DNA from 4 places in the Tigheibacillus halophilus genome. Region 4 is predicted to be linked to each of the others. Evidence: riboswitches for the same ligand, from Rfam matches in the RefSeq annotation. Region 4 holds a riboswitch; each other region holds the start of a gene.
The links. Region 4 has a riboswitch for S-adenosylmethionine ahead of metK (methionine adenosyltransferase). Riboswitches for the same ligand answer to the same signal wherever they lie in the genome.

Region 1 (5,602 bases), on a different contig from region 4:
CGAAATTGTCCTTGGTCTTCGCTATAGAGAACAAAACAAGGAAGGTGAATGGGTCGGAGGTGCGATGTACTATATTAAAAAGGGACTTGGCTGGAAACCATTGGCAAACCTTTTCGCTTTTTTTCTAATGCTGGAAATCTTCGCAAGTACGATGGTGCAGTCCAATTCCATTTCTACACAATTGGAAAGCGCATTTGGCTTTAATAAAGTTATTGTCGGTATTTTTCTTGTCATTTTAATAGGGATCATCGTGGTTGGGGGGATCAAACGAGTCGGAAAAGTTACCGATAAATTAGTTCCATTCATGATTCTGACATACATCATCGCAACGTTGACAGTGGTCATCTGGAACTATGATCAAGTACCACAGATGTTCGCACTTATCTTCAGCCATGCATTTACTCCGATTTCAGCAACCGGCGGGTTCGCTGGTGCAGGTATTGCTGGCGCGCTGCGCTGGGGACTCGCCCGCGGTCTATATTCCAATGAAGCTGGAATGGGAACAGCACCTTTTGCTCATTCCGCAGCACAAACAGACCACCCTTCCAAACAAGCAATTTGGGGAATGTTAAGTGTCTTTATAGATACTGTCGTCATCTGCTCGCTGTCAGGATTTGCTGTATTATCCACAGGTGCCTGGCGGGATGTGGCTCCTTCCAAGGCTTCCAGCATGGTGGATATCGCCTTATCAACCATTGTGGGAGATTTTTACGGCAGCTTGTTTATAGCCGTTTTCCTTTTCTTGTTCGTCATCACGACAGTAATGGTCATCATCTTTTACGGTGAAAAGCAAGTAGAATACTTGTTTGGACTCAAGGCCGCCAAAACAAGTCGTTTTATATATCTCATTGCCGTTTTCATAGGAGCCATTGGCGGGCTGCAGTTGATTTGGCAATTTCTGGACTTGCTGCTTGCGGCCATCACGCTAATCAACGTGGTTCCTCTGCTGCTCTTGAATAAAGAAGTACGAGACATCACGCAAGATTATGTCGATCGCGTCATCAGGCACAAGAACCATGAACCCGTTATCAGCCTGTTTGCGGAAAAACAGAAAGCAGAATAAAAAGCCAGGGGGCTGTCCCCTTGGCTTTCCTCAACGCAAAACGATAATACATGACCCGACTTCTGTGTCATCCCACAGGAAAACCAACTGGTCACCGTCACTTAGCGGACCGACCCCTGCCGGTGTACCTGTGAAAATGATGTCTCCCGCTTTCAGCCCAAAATGGCTGGCAATATAGCGGATTTGTTCATCCAAATCAAAAATCATGTCACGAATACATCCCTCTTGCACTTTTATCCCATTAAGCAGGAGAGAAAATGTTTTTTCGTTGCACTGCTCCACTCCTGGAAACGAAAAAAAGTCACTGATGATAGCCGATTGTGGAAAACCTTTCGCAAGCAGCCAAGGATGCCCGTTTTCCTTCAGTTTCTGCTGGACATCTCGTAATGTCAGATCCAAGCCTATTGCCATTTCATCGACCAAATCATCTACTTGCATTTCTGGTTCAAAATCTCTCCCCATCTTGATAACCAATTCCGTTTCATAATGAACAGCCCCCTGGCCCGATGGCAATGCAATTGATTGTCCATCTGCTGCAGCCAAGGCATGTGTCGGTTTTGAAAAAACAACCGGTTTATCTGAACGTTGATTGTGCAGCTCTTTTATATGCTTTTCATAGTTTCGGCCAATGCAAAAAATATTTTGAGTCATTTTCTTCACACCCTTCCCACTCCCTATCAATTATAGTCTCTGTATTAATGCTATATTAACACGGCCCTTCTAGTTTATGGAATTTTCACCCTCACAGGCTATATGTATCTGCAAAGAAATTCCTATAGTGAAAAATATATCAATGGAGGGGACACCGAAGCAGCTGACATAAAGTTGCCTGACCTTCCAAACACAGCTTTGGCTTTTGCAAAACAATATTTTTTAAAAAGTATTTGACAATTCCTGCGGATTGAGATAATATTAATCTCAATTCTTACAACAACAACTACATAGCAACACAATTTCTTATCAAGAGAAACCGAGGGATGGGCCCTATGACGTTTCGGCAACAGGTTCAATTTGAATACTGTGCCAATTCCTACAAGCATACATGCTTGAAAGATGAGAACCGGATTGTTTTTCATAATTGAAGAGCCTCCTTTTCTTATCTGTCACGATAAGGAAAGGGGGCTCTTCTATTTTCTGCAGAAAGCCAGATTGCTGACACCCGTTGTTTGTGAGGAGGAGTAAACATCAGGAGGTTTATACATATGATCGCATTCGAGAATGTTTCCAAGACATTCCGCCTGGAAAAACGGGAAGTCCAAGCAGTCCGCGATGTGACGCTGACAGTCGAGGAAGGCGAAATATTTGGCGTTATCGGTTTCAGCGGTGCAGGTAAAAGTACCTTACTGCGGCTGGTCAATATGCTGGAGCGCCCGACGAAGGGAACTATTACCATACATGGAGTGGATATCAGCACGCTGACACCGAAAGAGTTGCGTCAGAGGCGACGCAATATCGGGATGATTTTTCAGAACTTCAATCTTTTCCAATCCAGGACAGTTGCGGGGAATATCGCCTATCCGTTAAAGCTTGCTGGCTGGACAAAAGCGAAAATAAAGGAGCGAGTCAATGAGCTGTTGCGTTTCGTCGGTCTTTCTGACAAGGCCACGGATTATCCAGACCAGTTATCTGGGGGACAAAAGCAGCGAGTTGGCATTGCAAGAGCGCTTGCGACATCACCTGACGTGCTTATATGTGATGAGGCAACGTCGGCACTTGACCCGGAGACTACTGCTGAAATTCTCCGGCTGCTGAAAAAGGTGAATAAAGAATTCGGTATTACCATATTGCTGATCACGCATGAGATGTATGTCATCCAATCCATCTGCCACAGGGTGGCCGTCATGGAAAACGGCCAGGTAATTGAAACCGGCGATGTATTTGATGTATTCACTGACCCGCAGCACAGCACGACGCAACGCTTTATACAATCCGTCCAACAGGATCTGCCGTCACCGCATATTTTGCAGGACTGGAGGGCCAAAGGCGGTAAGAAATTATACAGGGTTCTTTTCAAAGGCAGTATTACCAACGATGCCGTACTTTCCCAAGTGACGCAAAAGCATTACATTCATTTCAATATCGTGTACGGTTCAGTCAAAGAGCTTCAGGAGAAGCTTTTCGGCAATCTGCTCATCTCATTTGCCGGGGATGCCGATCGCATTCATGACGCACTGAATGAACTAAGACAATTAGTAGATATCGAGGAGGTGACTGATCTTGAAGGTTGATTGGACAACATTTTGGCCACGGGTGACAGAATCTACTGGTGAAACGCTCACCATGGTCATTTTCACGCTACTATTTGGATCGATCATCGGCATTTTAATCGGCCTGCTGCTATTCGTCACACGGGAAAAGAACATCTTGGAAAATAAATGGGTATTTCAGGTGCTGAACATACTGATCAATATCATCCGGCCGATTCCATTCATCATTTTCCTTGTTGCCATTTCTCCGTTGACAAGGTTAGTGGTCGGTACCACTATCGGAACAACCGCAGCGATTTTTCCGATGACGATCGTTGCCAGCTTTTCCATAGCCCGGGTAGTTGAAAACAATCTGGTCAGTATTGACCCAGGCGTGATCGAAGCTGCACAGGCAATGGGAGCAAGCCCGCTAAAAATTATTTTTACCGTCTTAATTCCTGAAGCATTAGGTCCACTTATATTGGGACTGACCTTCATTTCGGTTAGCCTGATCGACTTTTCTGCTGTGGCAGGAACGGTTGGCGGCGGCGGTCTCGGCCACTTGGCCATGACATATGGATACCAACGTTTTGACAGTAGTGTCATGCTGGTGACAGTCATCATTTTAATCGTACTCGTCCAGCTGGCACAGTGGGTTGGGAACACGTTATCCAAAAAATTCATGAGAAGATAGCACATGTCACACACATAGAAAAATACAAACTAACGAGGAGAATTCACATGAAAAAATTCAGTTTACTTTTTTTAGCCGTCATTTTGGCAGCTGCACTTGCTGCCTGCGATGACTCCAAGGACAAAGCCGGTGCAAAAGAAAACACCAAAGTAAAAATTGGTGTGAATGGATCCGATGGCGCCCAGTGGCCAATTTTGAAAGAAAAAGCAGCAAAAGAAGGCATTGACATTGAACTGGTAGAATTTGAAGATTACACCCTGCCAAACAACGCATTGGCACAGGGGGATATCGATTTAAATGCATTTCAGACGCTTGTTTTCCTGGCACAGTATAACAAAGAAAGCGGCAATGACATCGTACCGATCGGCTCTACTCAGTTTGCACCGCTTGGTCTGTATTCCAAAAAAATCAAAGAGCTTTCCGACGTGAAGAAAGGTGATCAGATCGCTGTTCCTGACGATCCGACCAATCAGGCACGTGCGTTGAAGCTGTTGGAGGCAGCGAAATTGATTAAACTGGATACTGATTTCGGGTTGTTTGATGGACCGGATAAAATTGCTGAAAATCCATTAAACTTGAAAATCACACCAATGGTAGCCCAGCAGACACCACGTTCCCTGGAAGATGTGGCTGCAGCGGTGATCAATAACGGAATTGCCGGTCAGGCTGGATTTGAACCTGCGAAGGATCCTATATTCAAAGAGTCAGCTAAGGATGATGCTTCCATTCCATATGTGAATCTGATCGCAGCCCGCGAAGAAGATAAAAATAATAAGGTTTATAAACGCATTGTGGAGCTGTACCAGGAAGATGATGTGAAGAAAGCCATCACAGAGGATACAAAGGGCGGTTCCATCCTGCAGGTAGTGCCGCAAGACAAATTAGACCAGGAATTTCAAAAACTAGTTAAATAAAGGGGCGTATTATAATGACCATCACAACTGAAACAAGAGATGTTATTTATCAATCGATTACAGACAACCGTGATTTGTATATTCAAACCAGCCACGACATACACGAACACCCGGAAATTGGAAACCAGGAATTTTATGCCAGCGAAAAACATGTGACACTGCTAAAAAATGCCGGGTTCGATGTACAGACAGCTGTAGCAGGCCATGAAACATCTTTCTTCGCTATAAAAGACAGTGGCAAGCCAGGAACGACTGTCGCTTATCTGGCTGAATATGATGCACTTCCCGGTTTAGGCCATGCTTGCGGTCATAACATTATCGGCACGACAAGTGTCGCAGCAGCCATTGCACTCGCGGAAATTTTACCTGAAGTCGGCGGCCGTGTAGCCGTTCTTGGAACACCCGCTGAAGAAGGCGGTCCGAACGGCAGTGCAAAAGGCAGCTTTGTACGGCATGGGTTTTTAAAAGATGTGGACATCGCCTTGATGATCCACCCAAGCGGAAAAACATCATTAACAAGCGAAACGTTAGCTGTGGATCCGCTGGATTTCCATTTCTATGGCAAACCTGCGCATGCTTCCGGTGCACCGGAAAAAGGAGTCAATGCACTGGACGCCGTCATTCAATTATTTGTCGGGATCAATGCCCTTCGTCAGCAATTGCCATCAGATGTCCGTGTACATGGGATCATCACACACGGCGGTGATGCACCTAATATTATTCCGGAATACGCTGCTGCACGTTT
Region 2 (5,602 bases), on a different contig from region 4:
ATGGCATTTCACATTATCATTATTATTGACTATCCCTTTAGCCTGGTCTATGTGTTCTCATTTAACGCAAGGAAGCATTTATGTCCCTGTTTTGTTCAACGATCCGATCTTCCAATTGATGATCACTATGCCTATCCAATTCATTATTGGACGACCTTTTTATGACCGGGCTTGGAAAGCCTTGCAGCACAAGAGTGCAAACATGGATGTTTTAGTTGTACTGAGCACCTCTGCTGCCTTCTTTTACAGCCACTATCTCACATTCACCTCGTTTTATACAGACCATTCATCCCAAAATATCGTTCTCTATTACGAAACAAGTGCTTTTATATTTACCTTTATTTTATTAGGAAAACGATTAGAAGCCAGTACAAAGGCAAAGACGACAGCATCCATCAAAAAACTATACGAATTACAAACCAATATGGCAACGGTGCTCAGCAACGGCATGGAAAAACGTATGGAGGTTTCGATTTTAGAGCCCGGAAATATCATTTTAGTGAAACCCGGGGAAAGAATTCCTATTGACGGACAAGTTCTTTCCGGGAGTTCCACTGTGGATGAGTCACTGCTGACAGGTGAGAGCCTGCCTACTGAAAAGGATGCTGGAAAGTATGTATATGCCGGCACTATCAACCATCATGGCTCATTGAAAATAATTGTAACGAAAGCCAAAGCTGATACAGCGCTGGCACAAATTATCCATATTGTGGAAGAAGCGCAATCTGAGAAAGCGCCGATCCAGCATATTGCAGATAGAATTACCGGCATCTTCGTGCCTATTGTTCTATTCCTCGCTTCCTGCACTTTTATCACTTGGTATATCGTGCTGGAAACAGGACAGTTCAATATCGCTTTAGAAAGAACTATTGCGGTATTGATCATTGCCTGTCCATGTGCTTTAGGACTTGCTACCCCGACATCTGTGATGGTTGGAAGTGGACGTGCAGCCCAGCACGGTATTTTGTTCAAAGAAGGTCAATTTCTGGAACGTCTTGCTTCATGTGATGTGTTCCTGTTTGATAAGACCGGCACACTCACCCAGGGCACACCGGAAGTGAGTGATATCTACGTAAATGGGATAACTAACAATCAACTGCTTCTTTATATGGGAGCACTGGAGAATGCAGCAAACCATCCACTTGCCAACGCAGTCGTGTCAGAAGCAAGAAAACATCACATGCGTCTGCCAGATGCCACAGCTGTCTCAATGCTCCCAGGTGCAGGAATAAAAGGATACGTTTTGAGTAAGCCAGTTTTCATAGCAAATCGGCGACATTTACAGGAAAAACAGCGATTTTCTAAAACAGAAGCTGATTTACTGAAAAAACTGGAGCATGAAGGAAAAACTGTCATGGTCTGTTTTATGGATGAAAAATTTGTTGGATTCATCGCTGTCACAGATCAGATAAGACCTCACGCAGCCAAAATAGTGTCAACGTTAAGTAAAAGGAAGTTCCCCGTCATCATGTTGACTGGCGATAATCAGTTTGCCGCAAAACAGGTCGCGGGCAAAACAGGTATTAGACATTTCCAGGCTGAAATGACACCACAGGAAAAGTCTGCCGTAATCAAACAGCTGCAAAAGGAAGGACACACTGTTGCAATGGTTGGAGATGGGATGAATGACTCGCCGGCACTTGCAGTTGCTGATGTTGGCATTGCCATTGGAGCAGGTTCAGACATTGCCCTGGATGCGGGCGGGGTCACGATAGTCAATGATGATTTACTGCAGCTGACAGACGCTGTTGCTATCAGTAAAAAAACAATGAAGAACATTAAACAAAATTTCACTTGGGCCTTTCTCTACAATATCCTGATGATCCCCTTGGCAATTGTCGGGGTTATGCCACCATGGATTGCCGCCGCCGCGATGGCGTGCAGTTCTGTCACCGTCGTATTGAACGCACTCAGACTGAAAAAAGTGAAACTGGACTAAATCTTGTTTGCATCTCCAGTGTGGAAAATGGAAGGTGTAGCTTTACATTTTTTTCAAAATTGGTTGACAGTTATTTTTTTTGTGATAAGATTGCTTATAATCAATTAAATAGCACATATTTGCTTCTTATCAAGAGAGAGGGAGGGACTGACCCTGTGAACTCTCGGCAACCGAATCTCACAACAGATTACGGTGCCAAATTCAGAGAAATGCCCAGCATTTCGCAGATGAGAAGGTTTGCGCAAAAAGAAATTATTTTTGTGGACCCTTTTCCAATGCGGAGAAGGGTCTTTTTGGTACAAGAAAAGAATTTAAGCTTCACCCTGTTCACTAGCTGTACGCCTAGCAATGTCACGAAGAGTAGGAAAAAGTAAAAGTTTCGCAAATTGAAAGGAGAAGAAAACAGTATGGCAAAACAAACATTCACCGCAACAGCAACCTGGAAGGAGAATCTATTAGTAGAAACCGAATCACGGGGACACCGCATTCTCATCGATGAACCACAAGAGCTCGGAGGCTCAGACAAAGGAATGAATCCTGTAGAAGTAGTCTTATCAGCCTTAGGCGCCTGCCAGGCCATCGTGGCTCGGACTTACGCCTCACAATTCGGTATTGACTTGAAAGGCTTCAGGGTAACAGTTGAAGGTGATCTGGATACGGACGGATTTCTGAATAAATCGAATGTCAGACCGGGTTTCTCTAACATTCGTTACATTTTTCATATTGATACAGAGGCACCAGCAGAAAAAATCAGTGCTTATCAAGAGTTTATCGAGACTCATTGCCCTGTAGGTGATACACTTGCCAATCCGGTTGCATTAAAAGCATCCCAGGTTATCGTAGAACATCCAACCTATTAACAACGATGCATCATCATCATTGTGGCTAACCACAGTATTAAACCAACTAAACCTATATATTTAATCAAAAATAAAGGAGTCTTGCATAATGACTAAACAAATTCATTTAAACGGTTTTATCCAACATTCCCCTTCCCCACATTCGACTGGATTGTGGAAACATCCAAAGGATCAAGGAACAAACCATCATCGTATTTCTTATTGGACAGAAGCGGCTCAAATTCTCGAAAAAGGAAAGTTCGACGCCATGTTTATTGCTGATGTTCTCGGCACATACAGCGTCTATCAAAACAGCTTCAAACCCGCGGCCCAGCATGCTGTGCAATTTCCTGCCCACGATCCGGTTTTACCTATTTCTGCAATGGCTGCAGTTACAGAAAATCTTGGTTTTGCAGTAACGATATCAGCTACCTATGCACAACCATATGCTCTTGCAAGGCAGTTGTCTACACTTGATCACCTATCCAAGGGGCGAATTGCATGGAATATCGTGACTTCTTATTTGGAAAGTGAGGCTACTAACCTGGGATTGCCGCAACGTCTCCCCCATGATTTACGTTATGATCGTGCTGACGAATTTCTTGAAGTAGTATACAAATTATGGGAACAGAGTTGGGAAGACGGCGCAATCATACTGGATCAGGAAAGCGATACATTTGCCGATCCCGAAAAAATTCATGCAATACATCATGAAGGAGAGTTCTTTCATGTACCTGGCCCCCACCTGGTTGAGCCCTCCCCACAACGGACACCGGTTCTATTCCAGGCCGGTGCATCACCACGGGGAAGAGATTTCGCGGCAAAACACGCAGAGGGTGTCTTCATTAAAAATCACTCTTTGGAGGCGGTCAAAGCGTATACTGCCGATCTTAGGCAACGTACCCGCAGGCAAGGCAGGCAGCCTGAAGACATCAAGATATTCCCCATGATCCTGCCAATTGTCGGTTCCACAGAAAAAGAGGCCTACGAAAAATATGAAGAACTGACAAACCATGTCAGCTATGAAGGTACGCTAGCGCTTTTATCGGGACATACCGGCATTGATTTTTCAACATATGACCCAAATCAGTACATCGAAGAAATGAAAACAGAAGCAGTACAAGGAAATTTGGATTTATATGCAAAAGATCCGAAAAAAAGATGGACATTACAAGAAGCAGTTAAAAATCACGGACTTGGCAATGGTACTGTAAAATTTATCGGCACACCAGAACAAATTGCCGATCAAATAGAACAGTGGGCTGATGAGGGGGATGCAGATGGCTTTAATATTGCCCAAGCATATTCTCCAGGGACCTTCCAAGAATTCGTGGACCATGTCGTGCCCGAACTGCAAAAACGCGGAATTTACCGGACTGAATATGAAGCTGGTACATTACGGGAAAATCTATATGGTAAAGGTTCAGTCCATCTGCCATCTAGTCACCCAGCAAAGAAAACCCGCATTTCAACAGGCAATAAAACTTTAACCACAATAAGAGAGAGTTGAGGACATGGAGACAATCAGGCTATACACATGGATAGGTTTCGTTATTTTTGTCATCGTCATGATCGGTATTGGTTTTGTTTCCGGAGGTAAAACAAAAAGCATCAGTGATTTTGCTATCGGCGGAGGAAAACTTGGCCCATACTTGCTTGGGCTTTCCTTTGCCGCTACCTATCTAAGCGCCGCTACATTTTTGGGATACGTCGGCTGGTCCCACGAATGGGGTTATGCTAATCTATGGTTATTTTTGGCTATCATAGGCGGAGGTCCGATTGGTGTGCTCATGGTTGCCAAAAGAGCACGTGCAATCAATACTACACAAAAATCCCTATCCTTGCCAGACTGGCTTGGTGATTTTTACAAGAGTGATATCCTGCGGACAGGAAGTGCATTCATCCTGTTATTTAATATTTTTTATATTGCCTCGCAATTTGCAGCCGGAGCACTCGTTTTTGAATATTTACTTGGTATGTCTTATGATACAGGATTGATCGTTATTGCAGCCACATTGATTTGCTATGTATTCGCCGGTGGTGCTCTAGCAGATGTATACACGGATGCCATTCAAGCCATCCTGATGGCTTTAGCAGGGATTGTCGTGTTTTTATCCGGCATTATTCATTTTTGGAAAGGCAGTGTACATGGAACATTTGCCAACATTACTGAAAATTTAGCCGCCCAAGATCAAGCTTTGACCCAAGTGTTCAATTCTCACTCTGCGTACTTTCATTCTGTTCCTGCAATTGTTGGTGCGATTATTATTCAATGTGCATTTGCTTCTTCTCCGCAACTATTCAATAAAGTTATCGGGCTAAAAAAGGAAAAAGATGTGGGGAAAATGATCGTTGTCTATGTGATTACTGCATCGCTTTGTTTAATTGTACTCTTCGGCGGGGTCTATAGCCGTGCCGCACTGGGAGACACCGTCCATACAACTGACTTAGCCTTGATGGAATATGCGGTTTATCTATTTTCTCCCTTGATTGCAGCTCTGATGGGGATCGTTATTCTGGCAGCCGCGATGTCTACAACTGATGGGATATTCGTCGCCATCTCTACCGTATTTGCAAATGATATTTTTCTAAAGGTATTGGTCAAACGCAAGCTTGTCAAAGCCGATACAGCTACCGCTGAGCGGATTGCCCTGAGAATAGGCAGGATATCGGTGGTTGTTATTGGATTCATCGCTTATCTCATTGTTAAACAGCCGCCTAAATATCTTGGTGACGTCTTGTGGATTGGTGTTTCCGGTGTTGCGGCGGGTACTGTCGGACCGATTTTATATGCAGTATATGCTAAAAAACAGGCAGCTCCGCG
Region 3 (5,602 bases), on a different contig from region 4:
TACATCGAATTCAATAGGCTCTCCGACCTTGAACTCCGTCTGGCTCATATTCCAGCCGAATTGCATTGCTTCCACATCCACAACAGTCGCTTCTTTGCCCTGGCCATATACTGGCATCTCATAAGGCAAATCACGCAATGTATGGATTGTCATGGCAAACAGGAAAACAACCAACATGGTTGCATAAAATTTTCGGGCTTTGTACCATTTCTTTTTAATCGGATCATATGGTACCCTTTCTTTGGATGCATTCAGCGTCACTACACCGAATACAACAGTAATTAATAGCATAAAGAACAAACTGGTAATCCAAGCAACCGTTTGCACACTCATAAAACACCCCTCCATTTCATTTTCATCATGCATTTTTTCAGGAAACTTCCCCATCCCTTCCAACATATGAAAACGCAACCATCCTATTTGTGATACAAATCACTGGAAATGTCCTGAAATATGACGGAAATATGGCGAACGTATTTTCCCTATTTGCACAGTGATAAAATGTCAGATGAGTAGTTTTTCTATAGCTATGCAGGTTGTTGTTTTTCTTCCAAGTCACTGCAATACATACCCCTCAAGAATCATCCTTCGGCCATTTTGTATGAGCCGGCCGTTACTAGTATCAACGGCATGTAAAAAAGATGACCCCTGTTCAATACAGAGATCATCTTCTGAAAGCTTGCTGGATATTTATTTTTTTTAAAAGGGTACACTTTACTATCCCTACGTTCAGAAATCACCAGACTTCCCTGGCAATTTCAATGACGTGCTGGATCTTATTCCATTGGTCCCCCTCACTGATATCATTGCCTTCTTCCGTGGAAGCGAATCCGCACTGTGGACTGAGACACAATTGTTCCAGCGGCAGGTATTCGCTGGCTTCCTGAATCCTTTTTTTGATGGTAGCTTTGTCTTCTATTTCTCCGACTTTTGTCGTGATCAAGCCGAGCACGACATATAAATCATCCCGGTTCACGTAACGTAATGGTTCGAATCCGCCGGAACGTTCATCATCAAATTCCAAAAACAGACCATCCACATCGAGTTTCCCAAAAATAGTTTTGGAAGCCGCATCATAAGAACCTTCTGCAAAATAATGTGACCGGTAATTTCCACGGCAAATATGCATGGTCACCAATAAGTCATCCGGTCGCCCAGCCAATGACTCATTAATCGCCTTCGCCGCAATTTCCTGCATGTCTTCAGGTATATATCCAAGCTTTCGAATAGCTGTGCGGCCCTTTTCGGATAAATAAGAAGACCAGGAAGTATCATCAAGCTGGAGATATCGGCAGCCCAGATCATAAAATGCCTGTATTGCTTTTTGATATGTTTTCGTCAAATCCGGCAATAGCGCTTCGATATTTTCATAGATGTTTTCATCTATGCTTCCCCGCAGCAGCAGCATGTTCGGACTTGGGATTGTCATCTTCGCAGTATGATCTGGTCCTGTATGCTCCTTCAGAAAACGGAAATGCGCTAACATGGGATGATCGGCTGGAAAATCTACTTTTCCTGTCACACGAATAGAACGATTTCTTGCTTCAATCCCGACAAAGTTCAGACCTATATCCGGATCAAATCCTTCCACACCTTCCAGCCCTTCCAGAAAATCAAAATGCCACCATGATCGGCGGAATTCTCCGTCTGTGATTGCTTGCAAGCCGGCCTCTTTCTGTTTTTCAATCAGTTTGACAATTTCCTCATTTTCGATATCACGCAGCTGCTCTGAGGTGATATTCCCAGAGGCAAATTGGCTTCTAGCTTGCTTCAATCGTTCCGGTCTCAGAAAACTGCCTACTTGCTCCCCTCGAAAAGGTGCCTTTTTCACTGTGTGTATTGTTGTCATCTTCTTCAGCTCCTTTTAAATATTTAGGTTTGTTTGACCATTATTTAGCTGCAGTTGTTTTACAAAATATTTCATTTCTGCAAATAAAAAATTCCCCCGATAAGAAGGAATGAAGAGTGATCGTCATCTTCTTATCTACCAAGCTTGCAGCACTTGTTAGAATTAGCACCTTGTCCGTCAGACACTGGACAGGTTGCTGAGGCGTCTTTAGGCTAGTCCCTCGACCTCTCTGGATAAGAACTTTTCATGAAATTGTTTCATCTATCATAACAGTTCACCCCAAAATTTCAACCATTAGGTTTTATTTTTTAAAAAATATGCTACCTTTAATCGTCAAAAAGGATGCCCTCTTAACAGAGTATACATCCTTTTTGACTCACACTGTCTATATGGTTCTACCGGTGAAAAAAGAAACAGATCAAGCTAATTCCATCGGAAAGATAGGTCTCGGAATATTTTTATAGTCGATATTTTCAATTCGCTGGTATGTCGATCCAGGCGTCATCGCTAAAATATCCAGCTTGGAAATGGCGCTTAGCTCATCGAAGAGATATCCTTGTTTCACGACAATCACATCATAATCTTCTATTTCGACGCCGGCGCGAGTGAAATGATTGATGGTAATGAATGAATCGCCGCGATTCGCTATTATCACATCCAGATTTCCTATGGAAAGTGTACATACTTCCCCTACCTTATCATTTGTAGCATTCAAATACCCGAGCAGATCGCCTTTTGATTTCAATATACCTTCCAACTCGACAGGCTTGCTGTATTCATCCATATCTGTCCCGACCTTGACAGCTACCTTTTCCCCAATCTGATGACCATTCAACTTCTGAAAAGCCTCTGCATCATAAACAGCGGAAACCAATACTTTTTTATCTTTCAAATCACTGTCTCTCAACATTTGCAGGAGCAGCGTGCTCATACCTGGTGCTCCTGCAGTCGAGTTATCACCCGAATCCGATATGAAAACAGGCTTGGATGCTCCTTCAAGTGCCCGCTGGATTGCTTCAACAGGCTCAAGAACCTTTGCCTGAAATTCGAATTCGTGGCGGCGGTCATACACAAATGCTGCCAATTCTTCCGTCACTTTATCGGCAAGGGCTTTATATGCTTCAGACTCTGGCACTACAAAGATGGATGACCTGGTATTTTCCGTATCATTCCAGGCGTGGCATATGAAAAAGTTGGCGCTGATAATGCCTTCCATTTGTTCCAGTTCCTTTAATTTGTTAAATATCGAGCGTAACGGTTCACTTGCTCCGACAGCCTTCTCACCAGGGATAATCATTGGCAGGCTTTTAAAAGATGGCCTGATCTTAGCTTGATGAGCAATCGCATCCACCAGCAGCTGCGCTGAAATACGCTCCACTTCAGGCTGGTCAACATGCGGTACCGTACGATAAGAATAAACGATATTGACATATTCATGGAGATCCTCCGCCAAATTGCCATGAATATCAAGTGTCAAGGAAATCGGAATTTCATATCCTATGTGCTGCCTGATTTCTTTCAATAATGCCAGCTCTCCCGATCCTATTTCCTCTACTACCATAGAACCGTGCAAATGCATCCAGATACCATCGATATCCTTGTGTTTTTCAAGAACGGAAATGAATTTGTCAGCAAAGTGCCGGTATGCTTCTTTTTTTACGATACCAGATGATAAAGCTGTAGCATAAATACTTGGGATGATTTCTACTCCATTTTTTTCAAATACCTCTGTACTGGCAAGGCGTTCTTCTACCTCTTTGCCTTCAACAAGAACAAAGTCATCTACAGTTGTTGGAAATGGATTGAAGGTATTTGTTTCGTGATACAAACAACCAGTAACTATTTTCATTGATAATTCCCCCATTACTTGATTATAGATTTAAATCTTTCACAATATCTGCATGATGCTTGTCCAATTTATAGCAATACAAGATGATTACTTGTAAAACAGTGATCAGGATCGGCAAACTGAGCATCAATGTGCGTATCATCGTTTTCGCACCTTCTGTAATCGCATTCGGATCATAGCCTGCCCAGCTCAAGGCATAAGCGAGGAAACTCGAACCGATCGCAACACCGAATTTTGTTGAAAAACTGTAGCTGGATACAAGCAATCCTTCAGGTCGTGTACCGAATTTCCATTCCTGGTAATCAATGGAATCACCCAGCATGGTCAGTGTGGCCGGGTCTCCGTAGCCAATCAGTACATTTGCCGCAAAGAAAATAATGGAAAACAGAATCATTGATTGACCTTCTACTAGGAATAACGATGCCAACAGGACAGCAGCTAATCCATACATCAGCATACTCGAATTACGACTGCTGAATTTTCTTAAGATCGATAGTGCAAAGAATCCGCCGACTAGGTTTGCTATATTTAACAACGTCAAATAAAATGGTGCCATATTAGGCTCCTTCAACACATAATTGACATAATAGATCAGTACGCCGTTCATGATTCCCATTCTGACGAACCATAAAAATGAATTGGCGGATACAAGCAGCCAGTATTTATTTTTAAACATTTGAACAAGCGATTTTTTAATTTCCGGATTTTTTTGGTCCGGTTTGGCAGTCTGCACTCGTTCATGGCAGTTTTTAAACGTAAGCCAGAAAAATACCACACCTATGACTGAATAGATGCCCATGACGACAGGGAACCCAAGCTGTTGATTGCCCCCACCAAGGAAATTCACAAGCGGTAAGGTCAGTGAGGCGACAATGATGGCACCTACCGACCGTCCGATAGCCCGGTAACTATTCAACTCGCCTTTTTCCTTGGAATTTCTTGACATCAGCGGCATCAATGCCCCATATGGGATATTGATCATGGTATAAACAATCCCAAGCAGTCCATAAGTTATATAGGCATAGACCACCTTTCCAGTGACAGACAAGTCAGGAGTGATGAAAGTGATAATGCTCAATATACCAAAGGGAATCGCTACGTATAATAAATACGGCCGTGTTTTTCCATGCTTGCTCTTTGTTTTATCTACAATGATCCCCATGATCGGGTCGTTGACCGCATCGAAAATGCGTGTGACCAAAAAAAGTGTCCCCGCAGCAGCGGCAGTAATACCAAAGACATCCGTGTAAAAAAATAGCAAGTAACTATTAACCATCCCCCAAACAAAATTAGAAGCAACGTCACCATAACCATAGCTTATTTTTTCCCTGAGGCTTAAATCAGGCAATTTTACGTATTCTTTCCTTAGAGCTTGACCCAACTCATTCACTCCTTTGATTTCCTGTATGGATTTAATCCGCTTTCATTTTTGATGGTTCAATCGCTTTCATTTTCAGCCAGGATGCCGAATGATGGCGCCACCTTGTTCAGTTTGCTTTTCACCAAATAAGCGGCACCGATCATTCCTGCATCATTTCCCAATTGCGCGAGCCTGATATCACATTGCTCACTGATTCTTGGCAGCGCATATTGTTTAAAATAATGAGTGATTTTCTGAAGTAACGGCAATCCAGCTCTTGACAGTCCTCCACCAATAATAACAGCGGAAGGATTGATGATTGTCGCTGCCCCGGCGATCATGAAACCAAGGACATCGGCAGTATGGTCAATGATATGTTCACTTGCCGCGTCGCTATCAGCTGCCAGATCAAATACATCTTTTGCATCCAACCTGCCATTTTCCCGATAACGTATTCCCAAAGGACTATTCGGATATGCCAATAAATGGTCCATCGCCTGGTGCACAATGCCTGTTGCAGAAGCTATTGTATCCAAGCAGCCTT
Region 4 (5,602 bases):
GAATTGGCCATTGTGGTACGATCGGCTTTCAACAGGATATCTCCTCGCATCCATGTATGAATATCGACGTATTGCATCTGATTGACCAACGGATATCCGGCAACATGATCAAACAGGTGGCCTGTAATTTGTTGGTAATCGACGCCTTCTTTATATGTTTTAAGCAAACGTTTTTTCTCGTCGTTTTCGAACATTTTTGCATTGCCGATGTAACGTTCACGCAAAGGAGTCGTTCCGCGCTGCAGAAAACTTTTCCCTCTGACTCCTTCCGGCAGCACCTCAGCCACTTTGGCAAGCAGGTTTTTCGCAGGAGACGGAATAGAGTCAAATACTTTCAGTGATTCCGGCTCGCGGTAGATATTATACCCGCCGAATAACTCATCCGATCCTTCTCCTGAAAGTACCACAGTTACATGCTTGCGAGCTTCTCTCGCAACAAAATAAAGTGGTACGCAAGCGGGATCTGCTAATGGATCATCCATATGCCACATGATTTTCGGCAATTTTTCCACATATTCTTCTGGCGAGATAACATAAGAGATGTTTTCTACATCAAGCTTATCTGCGGTTTCTTTAGCAACATCAATCTCGGAAAAACCTTCACGGGCAAATCCAACCGAAAAAGTTTTTATGTTCGGATTAAATTTTTTTGCCATTGCAACGATCAGCGTCGAATCGATGCCCCCGGACAAAAATGAACCCACTGGTACATCACTGCGCATATGCACATTGACACTATCATACATTACATCTTGAATTCGTTTTATCCATCCTTTTTTATCCATCAGCACTGGACGGAATTCTGCATGGAAAAAGCGATGGAACGTAATCGATTCACCTGATTTTTTAACAAAATAATGCCCTGGTTCAACCTTTTTAATACCGCTTGTCATAGACATTGGCTCTGGAACGAACTGGAAACTTAAATACTGCTGCAGGGCGTCCAAATTCACATTTTCTTCTTCAAGCATCATTGCTATGCTCTTTTTCTCAGATGCGAAATAAGTGCCATCAGCAGCCTCATGGAAAAACATTGGCTTGATTCCAAAAGGATCACGTGCGCCATAAAGTGTCTCGTTTTCTTTATCCCACACTAAAATAGAAAACATCCCACGCAAATATTGAAATGCATGCTGCTTATGTTTCGCAAACAATGCAGCAATGACTTCTGTATCCGAATCAGTCGCAAACGTATATCCTTCCTTCAGCAACTCTTCTCTCAATTCGATGTAATTGTAAATTTCACCATTAAAAATGAGCCATATTTTTTCATCGTCGTAGCTAAGGGGTTGTTTCCCACTGTCCAAATCGATAATGCTCAAACGGCGGAATCCGAACGATACGAACTCATCATAATAATATCCTTCATCATCCGGTCCTCTATGTGTAATGATATTGTTTTGATTTTCAAATTGCGTAATTTGCTCTTTAGTCGGCCTGGTTGGTTTGTTACGAATCATTCCGATAAATCCGCACATATTCTTTTTCCTCTTTCCTGCACTGTATTTATACTCTAAGAGGATGCTCAAAAAACACTTTGAAATGGCCCTCCCCATACTCCAACAGCTCGGTATTTTTGTTCTGGTTGTAAAGGAAGCTTCGTCAGCAATCCCGTGACGCAAGGGCAACCGACATCAGCAATACTATACAAGCCTTCACTCGATAAAGATCAGCTTGAACACCGTTGGTCATTTCCATTTTTTGAACACACACTTTAGAAAGTATATCATAAAACAATTATCTTTTCGATAGCTCTTTGGTTCAATTAATCACAATTATTTTCCGCCATTTCACGCAAGACCATTCAAGAGCTGACAATTTCCTTTTCCCTATTTTTTAACAATATGGCGGGAAACATGCATCAATTAAACAAAGAAAAAAAGATCATTCCCATCTTCTCTAAGCGAAATGGAAATAACCTTTTTTAAACGGATGATAGTGAACCTATCCGCTCGTAACGATGAGCCTGGCCGTTTTACTGTGAAACTTTTTCAGTAACAGCCTTCAGTTCTGAGATTTTATCTGTTTTTTCCCAAGGGAATAACACGTCAGTTCTCCCGAAATGCCCGTATGCAGCCGTCTTTCTAAAAATAGGCTGTTTAAGCTGTAACATCTGAATAATGCCCGCCGGGCGCAAGTCAAAAATGTCCCTCACAGCGGATACTAATGCTTCTTCACTTACTTTTCCAGTTTCAAAAGTATTGATTGCGATGGAAACCGGCTCAGCAACACCGATCGCATATGCCAGTTGAACTTCGCAGGATTTTGCAAGTCCGGCGGATACGATGTTTTTCGCTACATAACGTGCAGCATAGGCGGCTGAACGGTCAACTTTCGTAGCATCTTTACCACTGAAAGCGCCGCCCCCATGCCGTGCATAACCGCCATACGTGTCCACGATGATCTTACGTCCCGTCAGACCTGCATCCCCCTGCGGTCCACCTATGACGAATCGGCCGGTAGGATTAATGAAATATTTGGTATCTTCATCCAATAATTCAACAGGAACTATTGGATTGATCACCTTTTCTTTCAAGTCTCTTTCAATCTGTTCCGTTTCGATGTCAGGATGGTGTTGTGTCGAAATAACGATAGTATCGATACGCATTGGTTTATCATTTTCATCATATTCAACGGTTACTTGTGTTTTTCCATCTGGGCGCAAATAATCCAACACATGTTCTTTACGTACATCAGAGAGCTTTTTGGCAAGCTTATGCGCCAAAGAAATCGGTAAAGGCATCAGTTCTGGCGTTTCATCGCAGGCAAAGCCGAACATAAGCCCCTGATCACCTGCACCGATTGCAGCTATTTCTTCTTCAGTTTGTTTTCCCTGGCGTGCTTCGTACGCTGTATCTACACCACTGGCAATATCCGGAGACTGTTCATCGATTGCAGTCAATACCGCACAAGTTTCCGCATCAAAACCATATTTGGCTCTCGTATAACCGATTTCTTTGATTGTTTGTCTGACAATTGCTGGTATATCGACATACGTACTCGTAGTGATTTCTCCAGAAACAAGTACAAGACCAGTAGTTACTGTAGTTTCACATGCCACTCTTGCATTAGGATCTTTACTGATAATTTCATCTAAAATAGCATCTGAAATCTGGTCACATATTTTATCAGGATGCCCTTCGGTAACCGATTCAGATGTAAACAAACGACGATTTTTAGCCATAAGGCTAAATCCTCCCTTTAATATATGGTACGGAACTCCCCTTAGTATCAAGAGATTTAAATTACTTTTTTCATGTTTTCAATAAAAGCTTCATTCACTCTTTTGTATGTGCAGGCAGCTTTTTTATAGAAGATTCATGACGTGCTTTAAGGCAAATAAAAAACCCTTCCTGCCATGCCAGAGGAAAGGAAAAGCCTTTCGCTCTTATTGTTCAAGGAGTTAGCCCTTGCAACAGGTTAGCACCAATTCACGTAGGTGATGGTTGCCGGGTTTCATCGGGACTGTCCCTCCACCAGCTCTGAATAAGAGTATCCGCTCGGTACTAATGTTAACGAAATGAGCAAGAGCTGTCAACTTTTTACGACTTCTACATATATAGATAAAAAAATAATTTATTAGTATGGATTATTAATTTCAATGTGTTATACTAATATGCAGAAACATTACATTTGCCATAAACAGGAAAGAGAGCATATTTCTTATTCTATCGTTTGCGGACTTGTAATACCATTTTAACCTAATCTGTTGCAACAGCAACACATTCTGTGTCTGATCCTGATTATTACTTATCGAATGAATTTCTACACTACTAAAAAGGCAGGTTATCTGAATGATGAACATGATGGAAAGAACGTCTTTAGTGAACAAACTGTGCAATCATCCAAATTTGCATGAAAATTTGAGCACAGCCCGACTTGTTGAAAAAATCACTTCTACGAATGAGGGGGTTCTGACCTCCACCGGCGCAATAAGGGCCACTACCGGCAAATACACTGGACGCTCACCAAAAGACAAGTTCATCATCCGAGATGAATTGACCAGTAATCTGGTTGACTGGGGGCTTGTAAACCAGTCACTTGACGAATCAGTATTTGTAAAATTACTTCATAAAGTTGTTGCACATTTAGAAGGAAAAAGTGAGCTCTTTCGTTTCAAGGGCTTTGCAGGAGCCGACCCTGACTATCGCTTGCCCATCCAGGTAATCAATGAATTTGCCTGGCACAACCTATTTGCCAAACAGCTTTTCATTAGGCCTGATGAAAAGGAACTAATAGATCACGAGGCGGAGTTCACCGTGATTTCCGCACCGACCTTCAAAGCAAATCCGGAAGTGGATGGGACTAATTCGGAAGCATTTGTCTGTGTATCATTCAAACATCGCATTATATTGATCGGCGGAACAGAATATGCCGGGGAAATCAAAAAATCCATTTTTTCTGTCATGAATTTTCTTCTGCCGCAAAATGACATCCTAACAATGCATTGCTCCGCCAATGTCGGCCAGGAAGGTGATGTCGCTTTGTTCTTCGGGTTATCAGGCACAGGTAAAACAACGCTGTCTGCTGACCCATACCGAAAACTCATCGGTGATGATGAACATGCTTGGAGTCCACACGGTGTATTCAATATTGAAGGCGGATGTTATGCAAAATGTATCAATCTGTCTGCTGAAAAGGAACCGCAAATTTATAATGCTATCCGCTTTGGCACTGTTCTGGAAAATGTGGTACTCGATGAGGATACGCGCGTACCAGATTATAGCGATACATCTTTGACTGAAAATACAAGAGCAGCTTATCAATTAGATAATATGGACAATATTGTTGAACCAAGCGTTGCCGGACATCCAAATACAATCATATTCTTAACTGCAGATGCATCCGGTACTCTGCCGCCCATTTCCAAATTGAGCAAGGAACAGGCAATGTATCATTTCCTAAGTGGCTACACTAGTAAACTAGCCGGCACTGAACGCGGTGTAACGAAACCTGAAAGTACTTTTTCTGCGTGCTTCGGTTCTCCGTTTTTGCCGCTCCCGCCCGCAACTTACGCAAAGATGCTTGGGGAGAAAATCGACCAGCATCAAGCAAATGTGTTTCTCGTCAATACTGGTTGGACCGGTGGCTCATTCGGTGAGGGTAAACGCATGAAGCTTTCTTATACACGAGCAATGGTTCATGCTGCCTTGGAGGGTGAATTGAATAAAACCGAAACCATAAAAGATGACATTTTCGGATTAGCTGTGCCGCTTCACGTGCCCGGTGTTCCAGATGAAGTATTGGTTCCGCGTGAAGCTTGGAAAGATACAGACCGATATGATGCTGCAGCAAAAGAACTGGCAAACAAGTTCCATAAGAATTTCAAAAAATTCACACATGTCAACCGTGAAATCATGATGGCTGGCCCTGTTTATCAAGGGTGAACTCATAACAGTCGTGGATTTCAGTCCACCCAAATTCTGATAGCAGCTTTAACAGTTTCATTTATTGTTACCTCATCCCAAGAGGATTTATTATATATTTCCAGATTCATGAACCTGGAAAGGAAATAAGGACATTCGTCCGTAAATGAGCCGGCGCCATAAAATATGGGCCGGTTTTTTTGTTATGTCCAAACATAGTCTCTATCATCTTCACT

Region 1: linked by a shared signal. The riboswitch ahead of ACFSMW_RS07990 (methionine ABC transporter ATP-binding protein) and the one ahead of metK (methionine adenosyltransferase) in region 4 are both predicted to bind S-adenosylmethionine.
Region 2: linked by a shared signal. The riboswitch ahead of ACFSMW_RS18855 (OsmC family protein) and the one ahead of metK (methionine adenosyltransferase) in region 4 are both predicted to bind S-adenosylmethionine.
Region 3: linked by a shared signal. The riboswitch ahead of ACFSMW_RS13640 (5-methyltetrahydropteroyltriglutamate--homocysteine S-methyltransferase) and the one ahead of metK (methionine adenosyltransferase) in region 4 are both predicted to bind S-adenosylmethionine.

Annotation. Positions count from the first base shown of each region.
Region 1 covers NZ_JBHUIZ010000005.1:348,689-354,290, reverse strand. Annotated here, with positions in the region: gene ACFSMW_RS08000 (alanine/glycine:cation symporter family protein) at 1-1,063, shown strand, start outside; gene ACFSMW_RS07995 (fumarylacetoacetate hydrolase family protein) at 1,094-1,714, opposite strand; SAM riboswitch class I at 2,018-2,123, shown strand; gene ACFSMW_RS07990 (methionine ABC transporter ATP-binding protein) at 2,266-3,291, shown strand; gene ACFSMW_RS07985 (methionine ABC transporter permease) at 3,281-3,943, shown strand; gene ACFSMW_RS07980 (MetQ/NlpA family ABC transporter substrate-binding protein) at 3,991-4,857, shown strand; gene ACFSMW_RS07975 (M20 family metallopeptidase) at 4,872-5,602, shown strand, end outside.
Region 2 covers NZ_JBHUIZ010000017.1:84,689-90,290, reverse strand. Annotated here, with positions in the region: gene ACFSMW_RS18860 (heavy metal translocating P-type ATPase) at 1-1,939, shown strand, start outside; SAM riboswitch class I at 2,063-2,173, shown strand; gene ACFSMW_RS18855 (OsmC family protein) at 2,347-2,799, shown strand; gene ACFSMW_RS18850 (LLM class flavin-dependent oxidoreductase) at 2,885-4,288, shown strand; gene ACFSMW_RS18845 (sodium:solute symporter family protein) at 4,293-5,602, shown strand, end outside.
Region 3 covers NZ_JBHUIZ010000013.1:34,043-39,644, reverse strand. Annotated here, with positions in the region: gene ACFSMW_RS13645 (cupredoxin domain-containing protein) at 1-333, opposite strand, end outside; gene ACFSMW_RS13640 (5-methyltetrahydropteroyltriglutamate--homocysteine S-methyltransferase) at 737-1,849, opposite strand; SAM riboswitch class I at 1,978-2,089, opposite strand; gene ACFSMW_RS13635 (M81 family metallopeptidase) at 2,268-3,698, opposite strand; gene ACFSMW_RS13630 (glycoside-pentoside-hexuronide (GPH):cation symporter) at 3,721-5,079, opposite strand; gene ACFSMW_RS13625 (ROK family glucokinase) at 5,136-5,602, opposite strand, start outside.
Region 4 covers NZ_JBHUIZ010000002.1:43,016-48,617, reverse strand. Annotated here, with positions in the region: gene asnB (asparagine synthase (glutamine-hydrolyzing)) at 1-1,478, opposite strand, end outside; gene metK (methionine adenosyltransferase) at 1,976-3,184, opposite strand; SAM riboswitch class I at 3,386-3,493, opposite strand; gene pckA (phosphoenolpyruvate carboxykinase (ATP)) at 3,804-5,387, shown strand.